3 regions of the Variovorax sp. SPNA7 genome follow, and region 3 is predicted to be linked to each of the others. Evidence: riboswitches for the same ligand, from Rfam matches in the RefSeq annotation. Region 3 holds a riboswitch; each other region holds the start of a gene.

Region 1 (3,267 bases), 2.9 Mb from region 3:
GCGGCGTCGTATTGCTTCTCGACCCATTCGCGGTAGGCGCCGCTTTGCACGTTGCGCACCCATTCGGCGTTGGCCAGGTACCACTCGACGGTCTTGCGGATGCCGCTGTCGAAGGTTTCGGCGGGCTTCCAGCCGAGTTCGCGCTCGAGCTTGCGCGCATCGATGGCGTAGCGCCGGTCGTGGCCGGGGCGATCGGTGACGTAGCTGATCTGCGCCTTGTAGGGCTGGCCGTCGGCACGCGGGCGAAGTTCGTCGAGCAGGGCGCAGACGGTGTTGACGATCTCAATGTTGGGCTTCTCGTTCCAGCCGCCGACGTTGTAGGTCTCGCCGAGGCGGCCGGCTTCGAGCACGCGGCGGATGGCGCTGCAGTGGTCCTTCACGTAGAGCCAGTCGCGCACCTGCATGCCGTCGCCGTACACGGGCAGGGGCTTGCCGGCCAGGGCGTTGACGATCATCAGCGGGATGAGCTTCTCGGGGAAGTGGAAGGGCCCGTAGTTGTTGGAGCAGTTGGTGGTGACGACCGGCAGGCCGTAGGTGTGGTGCCAGGCGCGCACGAGGTGGTCGCTGGCGGCCTTGCTGGCCGAGTAGGGGCTGTTGGGCTCGTACTTGTGCTCTTCGGTGAAGGCGGGGTCGGTCTTGGAGAGGGAGCCGTAGACCTCGTCGGTGGACACGTGCAGGAAGCGGAAGGCGGCTTTCTGCTCGGCCGCCAGCGCGCTCCAGTGGCCGCGCACGGACTCGAGCAGGCGGAAGGTGCCCAGCACGTTGGTCTGCACGAAGTCCTCGGGGCCGTGGATGGAGCGGTCGACGTGCGATTCCGCGGCAAAGTTCACGATGGCGCGCGGCTTGTGCTCGGCCAAGAGGCGGTCAACCAGCGCGCTGTCGCCGATGTCGCCCTGCACGAAGAGGTGCCGCGGGTCGCCTTTGAGAGACGCGAGCGTCTCGAGGTTGCCGGCATAGGTCAGCTTGTCGAGGTTCACGACAGGCTCGTCGCTCTGCGCCAGCCAGTCGAGTACGAAGTTGGCGCCGATGAAGCCCGCGCCGCCGGTTACCAGGATCATGAGTCTCCCCGAAGTTTCGAATCAATGACAATTATCCCATTGGTCCGAATTGTCAAAATTCATGGTTGGCGGCTTTGCGGTCCCCGCCTACAATCGTTTCACTGCAGGAGAGTGAGTAGTACTTATTACTACTCCACCGAAGGCGCAAACTCCCATAAACGCTCAGGTCAGCCCACAGATTCCTTGAAGTTCTTTCAAAGAGTGTCGTGGCATGTACTGCATCAACTGACAAGCCGTCTGGAGAGCCATCACCTCGCGTGATGCACCGAAGGAGCAAACCCGTTGCAAGGTGCAACAGGTGAATCTCTCAGGTACCAAGGACAGGGGGAGCGGCAACTTGGACGGCGTTCGTCCGGTTGCTCGCTATTGAATCAGTAGCACACCAAGTCCGCCGTTCGAGTGCCAATCTTCAAAGGTACTTGAAATGCGTGTGATCGTTCTTGGCGCCGGCCTGCTCGGCGTGACTTCTGCTTACTATCTCCAGCAACTCGGCCACGAAGTGACCGTGATCGACCGGCAGGCCACGCCGGCCGCCGAAACAAGCTTTGCCAACGGCGGGCAGATCTCCGTCAGCCATGCCGAGCCCTGGGCCAATCCGAGCGCACCGCTCAAGGTGCTGCAATGGCTGGGCAAGGAAGACGCCCCGCTGCTGTTTCGCATCCGCGCCGACATGCGCCAGTGGCTCTGGGGCCTGCAGTTCCTGCGCGAATGCACGCCGGCGCGCACCCGGCACAACATCGAGCAGATCGTTCGCCTGGGCACCTACAGCCGCGAGGTGCTGCAGCAGCTGCGCGCCGACGCCGGCCTGCAATACGACCAGCGCACGCAGGGCATCCTGCACTTCTATACGACGCAGAAGGAGTTCGACGGCGCCCTCAAGCCCGCCGAGCAGATGCGCGCACTCGGCTGCGAACGCCAGGTGATCTCTGCCGACGAGGCCGTGAAGATCGAGCCCGCCCTCGCCCACATCCGCCCGAAGCTGGCGGGTGCCACCTACACGGCGGAGGACGAGTCCGGCGACGCGAATCTTTTTGCACGCGAGCTGGCGAAGCGCGCGGCCGCGGCCGGCGTGAAGTTCCTCATGAGCCACACGGTGACCGCGCTGCGCGAGGCCGGCGGCAGCATCGACCACGTCGAAGCCACCGACAGCGAAGGCCGCTTCCAGCGCATCCGCAGCGACGCCTTCGTGCTCGCGATGGGTTCGCTGAGCCCGATCGTTGCCGCGCCGCTGGGCATCCGGCTGCCGATCTATCCGGCCAAGGGCTATTCGGTGACGCTGCCGGTGAAGGACGCGTCCAGGGCGCACCAGGTCTCGCTGACCGACGACGAGTTCAAGCTCGTGTTCTCGCGCTACACCTCGGCTTCCGGCGACCGCCTGCGCATTGCCGGCACGGCCGAGCTCAACGGCTACGACCGCGACCTGAACCGCGTGCGCTGCGAGGCGATCGTGCGGCGCGTCGAGGAGCTCTTTCCGGGCGCCGGCGACACCACGCAGGCCCAGTTCTGGACCGGCCTGCGCCCCGCGACGCCAAGCAACGTGCCGCTGATCGGCAAGACGAAACTGCCGAACCTGTTCCTCAACACCGGCCATGGCACGCTCGGCTGGACGCACGCCTGCGGATCGGGCAAGTCGATTGCACGCATCGTGAGCGGACTCGCGCCCGAGGTCGACTTTGCGTTCACCGGCATGCCTGCGCCGGCGGCGCGCGTACTGCAGCCGGCCTGAATGCCAGAGGGCGAGGCTCAGTCCTTGCTGGTGAACACCGTCAGCACGCCGGTGTAGCCGTACAGGTGGTGGCGCGCGATCTCGCCCGCGGCAAAGAAGCCGACCAGCGGCACGTCGCCCAGCGCGTGCCGCACGATCTGCAGTTCGGCGCCCGGCGCGCCGAAGTGCGGCCCGCCGCGTCCCGAGCAGCTCACGTACACGGCGCCCGCGATGCGGCGCGCCGGATGCGGCGCCGCCTCGGCCTCCCCCGCTGCGACGGCGCGCGCGGTGGCCAGCGTCTGCTCCTCGGGCTCGAGCTCTTCGCGGATCTCGGCGCAGATGCGCATCAGGTCGGCGCGCGCGGCCTGCGCATTGCGGCGGCAGAAGGTCAGGCGCATGCCGGCCTCGGCCACATCGGCAATCGCGATGCCGCGGCGCGTGGGGTCCAGGCCGATGATGTGGCGCACCAGCACATCGGCCCCCAGGTCGCCGGTGCGGCGGATG
Region 2 (3,267 bases), 2.3 Mb from region 3:
CGAGCATCGGCAGGCCGACGGCCTTGGCGTCGATCAACTCGGCCTCGGCACCTCGCGCGTTGAGGCCCGCCACCAGGTAGTCCGCCAGGCGAATGCCCATGCGGTCCGAGCGGTACGAGCCATAGAACACCAGGATCCTGTCAGCCATCTTTTGCTCCGTTCGAGGCCAAGATGGCCGTGGGGCGAAGGCTACAACATCGGCCCGCCCGCACCGCAATTGGTTGCAGCATCCTGTGGGCGGGCTGGCTACCATGCCGGTCCATGAACCCGTTGCCCATTCTTCGCACTGCCGCCTTGCCGATGTTCGTCCTGCTGCTTGCGGGGCATGCGGGCGCCGCGCCGTCGGCACAACTCTTCGATGCGGTGAAGAAACCGGAATCGCTGGATGCGGACTGGCGCGCGCGCTTGTGTGCGCTGCTGCCGCAGCCCTGCGATCCGCAGGCGCTGGGCCTGTACCGGCCGCGCGGCGCCGCAGCGGGCGACTATGCGGTGTTCTCGAGCGAGCCGCTGGCCATGGCGCGCATCAAGCGCGTCGCCGCCGGCACGTGGCAGCTGAACCGCCTGCATGACTTCAGCGGCTATGCGGCCGCACTGATGAAGAAGGCGGCCACTCCCGGCATGGCGGATTCGCGCATCTCCCTCGCGCCGGCGCTCTATCCGCTGGCCGAAGGGCGGTGGGCCGCGGCCGTGCTCCAGACGGTGTCGGAGATGTACTCGGGCGGCGGCGCTTCGTTCAGCAAGGCCGACTTCGTGCCGGTCGAGGACGCGAGCCGGGCCGTGTACGAAGGCATTCCTTTTTCGTGCTCGAAGATGGTCCGCGCCTGCTTCAGCGAAAGGGAATACAAGCAGTCGAAGCACTGCCACGACGAGAGCAGCGGCAGCCTTCGCATCAGCTACGGCGAAGCTGCGAGCCCGGGCGAAGCCTACAGCTGGCAGTACACATGGCTGCAGAGCGAATGGCCGCAGAACACGCCCGCCAGCGACACCACCACCACACGCCTTCACTTCACCGCCAGGACCACCGAAAGGGCGAGCTTCTGCGGCGGGCCGCAGTAGCGCAAGCGTTCGAGTGGCACGCATTCTGCTTGGAAGAATGCATCCAGGAGAAATGCCGGCTCGATGCTTCGAGTTAGTGCATTACCGAAGGCGACAGCCCATAACGCTCAGGTCCCAAGACTGGATATCTCGATCAACGCTGGAGAGCGCTGCCCGGAGCCCTGAATAGAAAAGGCCTCCGAGGGCAGCCGCCGAAGGGGCAAGCCATGCGCGATGAGCGTGCATGGTGAATCTCTCAGGCCAAAGGACAGCAGGGGCATCTCGCGCAATGCGCGGGGTGGCCTTTGCGCGCTTCCGGAGCCTTCTTCTTCATGACTCTTGTTCGAGCGCCTCGCGCGATTTTTCCTCTTCTTCTTCCACCGGGGCGGCCGCGCTGGCACGCCTGATCCGAAGTCCCGTTCCTCACGATTTTTTCAACCGGAGAACCGAAGATGCTGTCGAAAAGAAACCTGAAAGCCGTTGTCGCGGGTGCCATGCTGGCCGCTGCATTCGCAACCACCAGCGCGTTCGCGCAGGATGCGGCCAAGGTGCTGCGCCTGGTGCCGCAATCCGACCTCAAGATCCTCGACCCGATCTGGACCACCGCCTTCGTCACGCGCAACCACGGCTATGCCGTGTACGACACGCTCTTCGGCGTGGACGAGCAGGGCAAGGTCAAGCCGCAGATGGTCGACAAGTACACCACCAGCGCCGATGGCAGGACGTGGACCTTCACGCTGCGCAAGAGCCTCGAATTCCATGACGGCAAGCCGGTCACTTCGGAAGACGTGCTGGCGTCGCTCAAGCGCTGGGGCCAGCGCGACGGGCTGGGCCAGAAGATGTATGCCGCGCTCGACAAGGCCGAGGCGGTCGACGCCAGCAGCTTCAGGCTGGTGTTCAAGGACGGCTTCGGCATGGTGCTCGATGCACTGAGCAAGCCTTCGTCGAACCCGCCGTTCATCATGCCGGCGCGCGTGGCCGCCACGCCGTCCGACAAGCAGATCGACGACGCCACCGGTTCGGGCCCCTACATCTTCAAGAAGGAGGAGTACCGCCCCGGCGAGAAGGTGGTCTACCTGAAGAACACCAGGTACGTGCCGCGCACCGAGGCGCCTTCAGGCACCGCGGGCGGCAAGAACGTGTACGTCGACCGCATGGAATGGATCATCCTGAAGGACGCGCAGACACAGGCCAATGCGCTCGCGAACGGCGAGGTCGACATGATCGAATGGCTGCCGCCGGAGCAGTACACGGCGCTCAAGAACAACGCTGCCATCACGGTCGACAACCCGATCCCGAAGGGCTCGTTCGCGCTGCACCTGAACCACGTCATTCCGCCCTTCGACAATCCGAAGATCGCGCAGGCCGCCATCATGGCCATCAACCAGGAGGCGCTGATGCGCGCCCAGATGGTGCACAAGGAGCTCTACAACAGCTGCGCCTCGGTCTACCCGTGCGGCACGGCGTTCTCCAGCGACAAGACCAGCTACTTCACCGGCAAGCCGCAGTTCGAGAAAGCCAAGGCGCTGCTCAAGGAAGCGGGCTATGACGGCAAGCCGGTCGTGCTCATGTATCCGGCCGACTTTGCGCTGCTCAACAAGTTTCCGCCGGTGATGGCGCAGCTGCTGAAGCAGGCCGGCTTCAACGTCGACATGCAGTCGATGGACTGGCCCACGCTGGTCACGCGCCGCGCGCGGAAGGATCCCGTCGACAAGGGCGGCTGGAACCTCTTCATCACCGGCTGGGGCATTGCCGACAACATGAACCCGATGTTCTATGCGCCGCTCACGGGCAACGGCGAGAAGGGCTGGTTCGGCTGGGCCACCGATGACAAGCTCGAGCAGCTGAAGTCCGACTTCCTGGCGACGGCCGACGAGCCGAAGCGCAAGGACCTGGCCACGGCCATCCAGCAACGCGTGTACGACACCGGCATCTACGCACCCATCGGCGAATACAAGCCGCTCACGGCCTACCGCAAGGGCGTGGTGAGCGGCGTGGTGCGCTCGCCGGTCAATGTGTTCTGGAACATCAAGAAGAGCTGAGCGCGCTCGTTCGCCAAACCCATGCTGATCTTTCTTGCGCGCCGCATCCTGTCGACCGTGCCGGTGCTCGTCATCGTCGCGCTGATCGTGTTCCTGATGCTCCGGCTGGCGCCCGGCGATCCGGCCGCCGCCATCGTGGGCGACAGCGGCACCAGCGAGAACATCGCCAAGGTGCGGGGCCAGCTTGGGC
Region 3 (3,267 bases):
CGGCGGCCAACGGGTCGGTGTTGGCGAGCGAGGGATCGGCGCGCAGGGCTTCGTTCACTTCGGTGATCTCGCCCGACACGGGCATGAACACATCGGCCGCGGCCTTGACCGATTCGACGACACCGGCCACCTCGCCCTGGGCAAAGCTCTTGCCGACTTCGGGCAGGTCGACAAAGACCACGTCGCCGAGCGCGTCCTGCGCATGCACGGTGATGCCGACGGTGGCTGCGCTGCCTTCGGCCGAGACCCATTCGTGGTCCTTGGTGTACTTGATGCTCATGGTGGAAAACTCCTCGTGGAAAAAAATGATGATCGGGGGCGCAGCGCCTAGCCGCGGTAGTAGCGGGTGGGCACGAAAGGCAGCGTCGAGACTTCCATCGGCACCGGCTTGCCGCGCACGATGGCCTGCACGCGCGTGCCGGGCTCGGAAAACGCGGTGGCCACGTAGCCCATGGCGATCGGGCGGTCGGCCGTCGGGCCGAGCAGGCCGCTCGTGACAAAGCCGATGTCCTTGCCTTCGAAGGATTGCAGCATGGTGCCGTCGCGCACCGGAATGCGTTCCAGCGCCACAAGGCCGACGCGCTTGCGCTTCAGCGTGTCGTGGTCGGTGTGGCCCGCGGCGCCGGCCGTGGCGGCGGCGAGCTGGGCCAGCACCCTGGCCGCGCCCGGAAAGCCGCCTTCGCGCGCGCCGCCCGTGCGGCGCACCTTCTGGATCGCCCAGTTGAGCGAGGCTTCGATTGGCGTGGTGGTGGTGTCGATGTCGTTGCCGTAGAGGCACAGCCCGGCTTCCAGCCGCAGCGAATTGCGCGCGCCCAGGCCGATGGGCTTGACCTCGGGCTGGGCCAGCAGGAGGCGGGCGAGGGCGTCGGCATTCTGGCCGGCCACCGAGATCTCGAAGCCGTCTTCGCCGGTGTAGCCGCTGCGCGTGGCAAAGGCCGGAATGCCGCCGATCTGCACCGCGCCGCCGGTCATGAAGACGAAGCGCTCGATGCCGGGCGACAGCCGCGCCAGCACCACGGCCGCCTGCGGCCCCTGCAGCGCGAGCAGCGCGTGGTCGGGCATGGGCTGCACATCGCAGCGTGCGCCGATCTTCTGCTGGATGTGGGCGATGTCCGCCACCTTGCAGGCGCCGTTCACGATCACGAAGATCGAGCCGTGGCCCTCGTTGAAGAACATCAGGTCGTCGAGGATGCCGCCCTGGTCGTTCAGCAGCAGGCCGTAGCGCTGCTTGCCGGGCGCGAGGTCGATCACGTCGACCGGCATCAGGGTTTCAAAGGCGGCCGCGGCGTCCGGGCAGACCAGGCGCAGCTGGCCCATGTGCGAGATGTCGAACAGACCGGCCGCGTCGCGCGTGTGCCTGTGCTCGGCCATGAGGCCGGCGGGGTATTGCACCGGCATCGAATAGCCCGCAAACGGCACCATGCGGGCGCCGAGCTCCACGTGCAGGTCGTACAGCGGGGTCTTCAGGAGTTGTTCGGCGGAAGAGGAGTCGGAGGAAGCAGCCACGGGGCACTCCAAAGGGGCAGACGAATTCCATGGCGCGAGCCATGGGCCACCCCTGCTGTCCGCTTTACCTGAGAGATTCGCCCCACGATCGGGGTTTGCTCCTTCGGTGGGCCGGTGCATGGTTTGGGATGCAGCGGCCTCTCTCCAGCAAGGAAGCGCCGGCATGCGCCAGCGCTGTGTCAGTCCTTTTGCCTGAGCGTTCGGGAAACCCCTGCGCCTTCGGCGGCCCCGGCTGGCGGGGCTCTCTCCTGACCATAGGAGTGTAGTGGATCGCGGCCGCCCGGTCTGCGGCTCAGTGCACGGTCTCGGCCGGCGGCAGCAGCCGGTCGATGCGCTCGCGCAGCGATTCGGCCCGCTCGGCGCCGGCGGCTTTCTCGACCTCGGTGAGCATCAGTGCGGCAATGGTCAGCATGGCGCCGCGGTCGCGCGCCTCGCGCAGGGCGTCGCGCATCTGCAGCGCGAACTTGGGGTCGCGGCGCACGAACATGCGCTCGCAGATGTCGAACAGGAACATGCGCGTGGTGGCCAGGGAGCGCTTGCCGTCGAAGTTGTCGGCCGAGGTGGCGAGCCGGATCGGGTCGGCCGCGGGTACCGGGGCGGGCGGCTGCGCCACGGCTTGCGCCGCCGTGGCAGCAAGCGCCTGCGCGTCCTGCAGATAGCCTTGGCGCATCAGCGCCTGGATCGCCTGCTCGGCTTCGGTGCGGCTGGCGAAAAGCGGGCTGAAATCGGTCAGCGAACGCCGGCCGTCGGCCATCAGCAGCAAGGCGCGCTCGCGCTGGCTCAGCGTGCGCTCGCGGCCTTGGAGTTCGTCGCGTGCCTTGTCGGTCTTGGTGGGAAACATGGCGCCACAGCTTTGGGGATCGAGGGCTGAAGCATCGTTGCAAGCGGTGACATCTTCATGAAACGTTTGCCTTACAGGGAAACCGCCGCACAAAAAAAAGCAGCCTGCGAACAGGCTGCCGTTTCTTCTTTTTCGCCTTGTTTCCGCTATTTGGCGTACGCCAGGTCGCGCAGCGCGAGCGATATCCACGGCACGTAGGTGATCACCATCAGGCAGGCCAGGATCACGAGCACGAAGGGCACCAGGTATTTCACGATCCGGTCGAGCGAGATGCGCGCCACCGTGCAGGCCGCGAACAGGTTCACGCCGAAAGGCGGGGTGATCATGCCGAGCGCCAGGTTCACCACCATGATCAGCCCGAAGTGCACCGGGTCGATGCCGAAGTGCACCGCCACCGGCGCAAGGATGGGCGCGAGCACGATGATGGCCGCGCTGGTCTCGATGAACATGCCGATGACGAACAGCGCCGCGTTCACGCCCAGCAGGAACATCGCGGGCGACTTCAGCACTTCCTGCAGCCAGTGGCCGATGGCGTCGGGCACCCCTGCACGCGTGATCAGGAACGCGAACAGGCCCGCGTTGGCGATGATGAACATGATCACCGCCGACGACAGCACCGACTTGCGCAGGATGACGTACAGGTCCGTGGGCTTGATCTCGCGGTAGATTCCCACGCCCACCACCAGCGCATAGAGCACCGCCACGGCCGAGGCTTCGGTGGGCGTGAAGATGCCGCCGTAGATGCCGCCCAGGATGATGACGGGCATCAGCAGCGCCCAGCCGGCCTGCCACGTCGCCTTGAAGAAAGGCATGCGGCCGTCGCCGTCGTTCTTGCCCCAGCCCTTCCACTTGCAGAAGGCCCAGACGAACAGCATCAGCGCCAGGCTGATCAGGATGCCCGGCCCGAAGCCCGCAATGAA

The links. A riboswitch is a leader RNA that binds a small molecule or an ion and turns the genes downstream of it on or off. The one in region 3 is predicted to bind glycine.
Region 1: linked by a shared signal. The riboswitch ahead of RZE77_RS03450 (D-amino acid dehydrogenase) and the one ahead of gcvT (glycine cleavage system aminomethyltransferase GcvT) in region 3 are both predicted to bind glycine.
Region 2: linked by a shared signal. The riboswitch ahead of RZE77_RS06580 (ABC transporter substrate-binding protein) and the one ahead of gcvT (glycine cleavage system aminomethyltransferase GcvT) in region 3 are both predicted to bind glycine.

What each region holds. Positions count from the first base shown of each region.
Region 1 is NZ_CP138513.1:766,208-769,474, reverse strand. It holds gene rfbB (dTDP-glucose 4,6-dehydratase) at 1-1,058, opposite strand, end outside; glycine riboswitch at 1,165-1,234, shown strand; glycine riboswitch at 1,286-1,392, shown strand; gene RZE77_RS03450 (D-amino acid dehydrogenase) at 1,483-2,784, shown strand; gene RZE77_RS03445 (FIST signal transduction protein) at 2,802-3,267, opposite strand, start outside.
Region 2 is NZ_CP138513.1:1,440,310-1,443,576, forward strand. It holds gene RZE77_RS06570 (NADPH-dependent FMN reductase) at 1-148, opposite strand, end outside; gene RZE77_RS06575 (hypothetical protein) at 262-1,056, shown strand; glycine riboswitch at 1,186-1,317, shown strand; gene RZE77_RS06580 (ABC transporter substrate-binding protein) at 1,488-3,077, shown strand; gene RZE77_RS06585 (ABC transporter permease) at 3,099-3,267, shown strand, end outside.
Region 3 is NZ_CP138513.1:3,692,155-3,695,421, reverse strand. It holds gene gcvH (glycine cleavage system protein GcvH) at 1-280, opposite strand, end outside; gene gcvT (glycine cleavage system aminomethyltransferase GcvT) at 328-1,506, opposite strand; glycine riboswitch at 1,552-1,664, opposite strand; glycine riboswitch at 1,677-1,767, opposite strand; gene RZE77_RS17325 (hypothetical protein) at 1,799-2,347, opposite strand; gene RZE77_RS17320 (TRAP transporter large permease) at 2,494-3,267, opposite strand, start outside.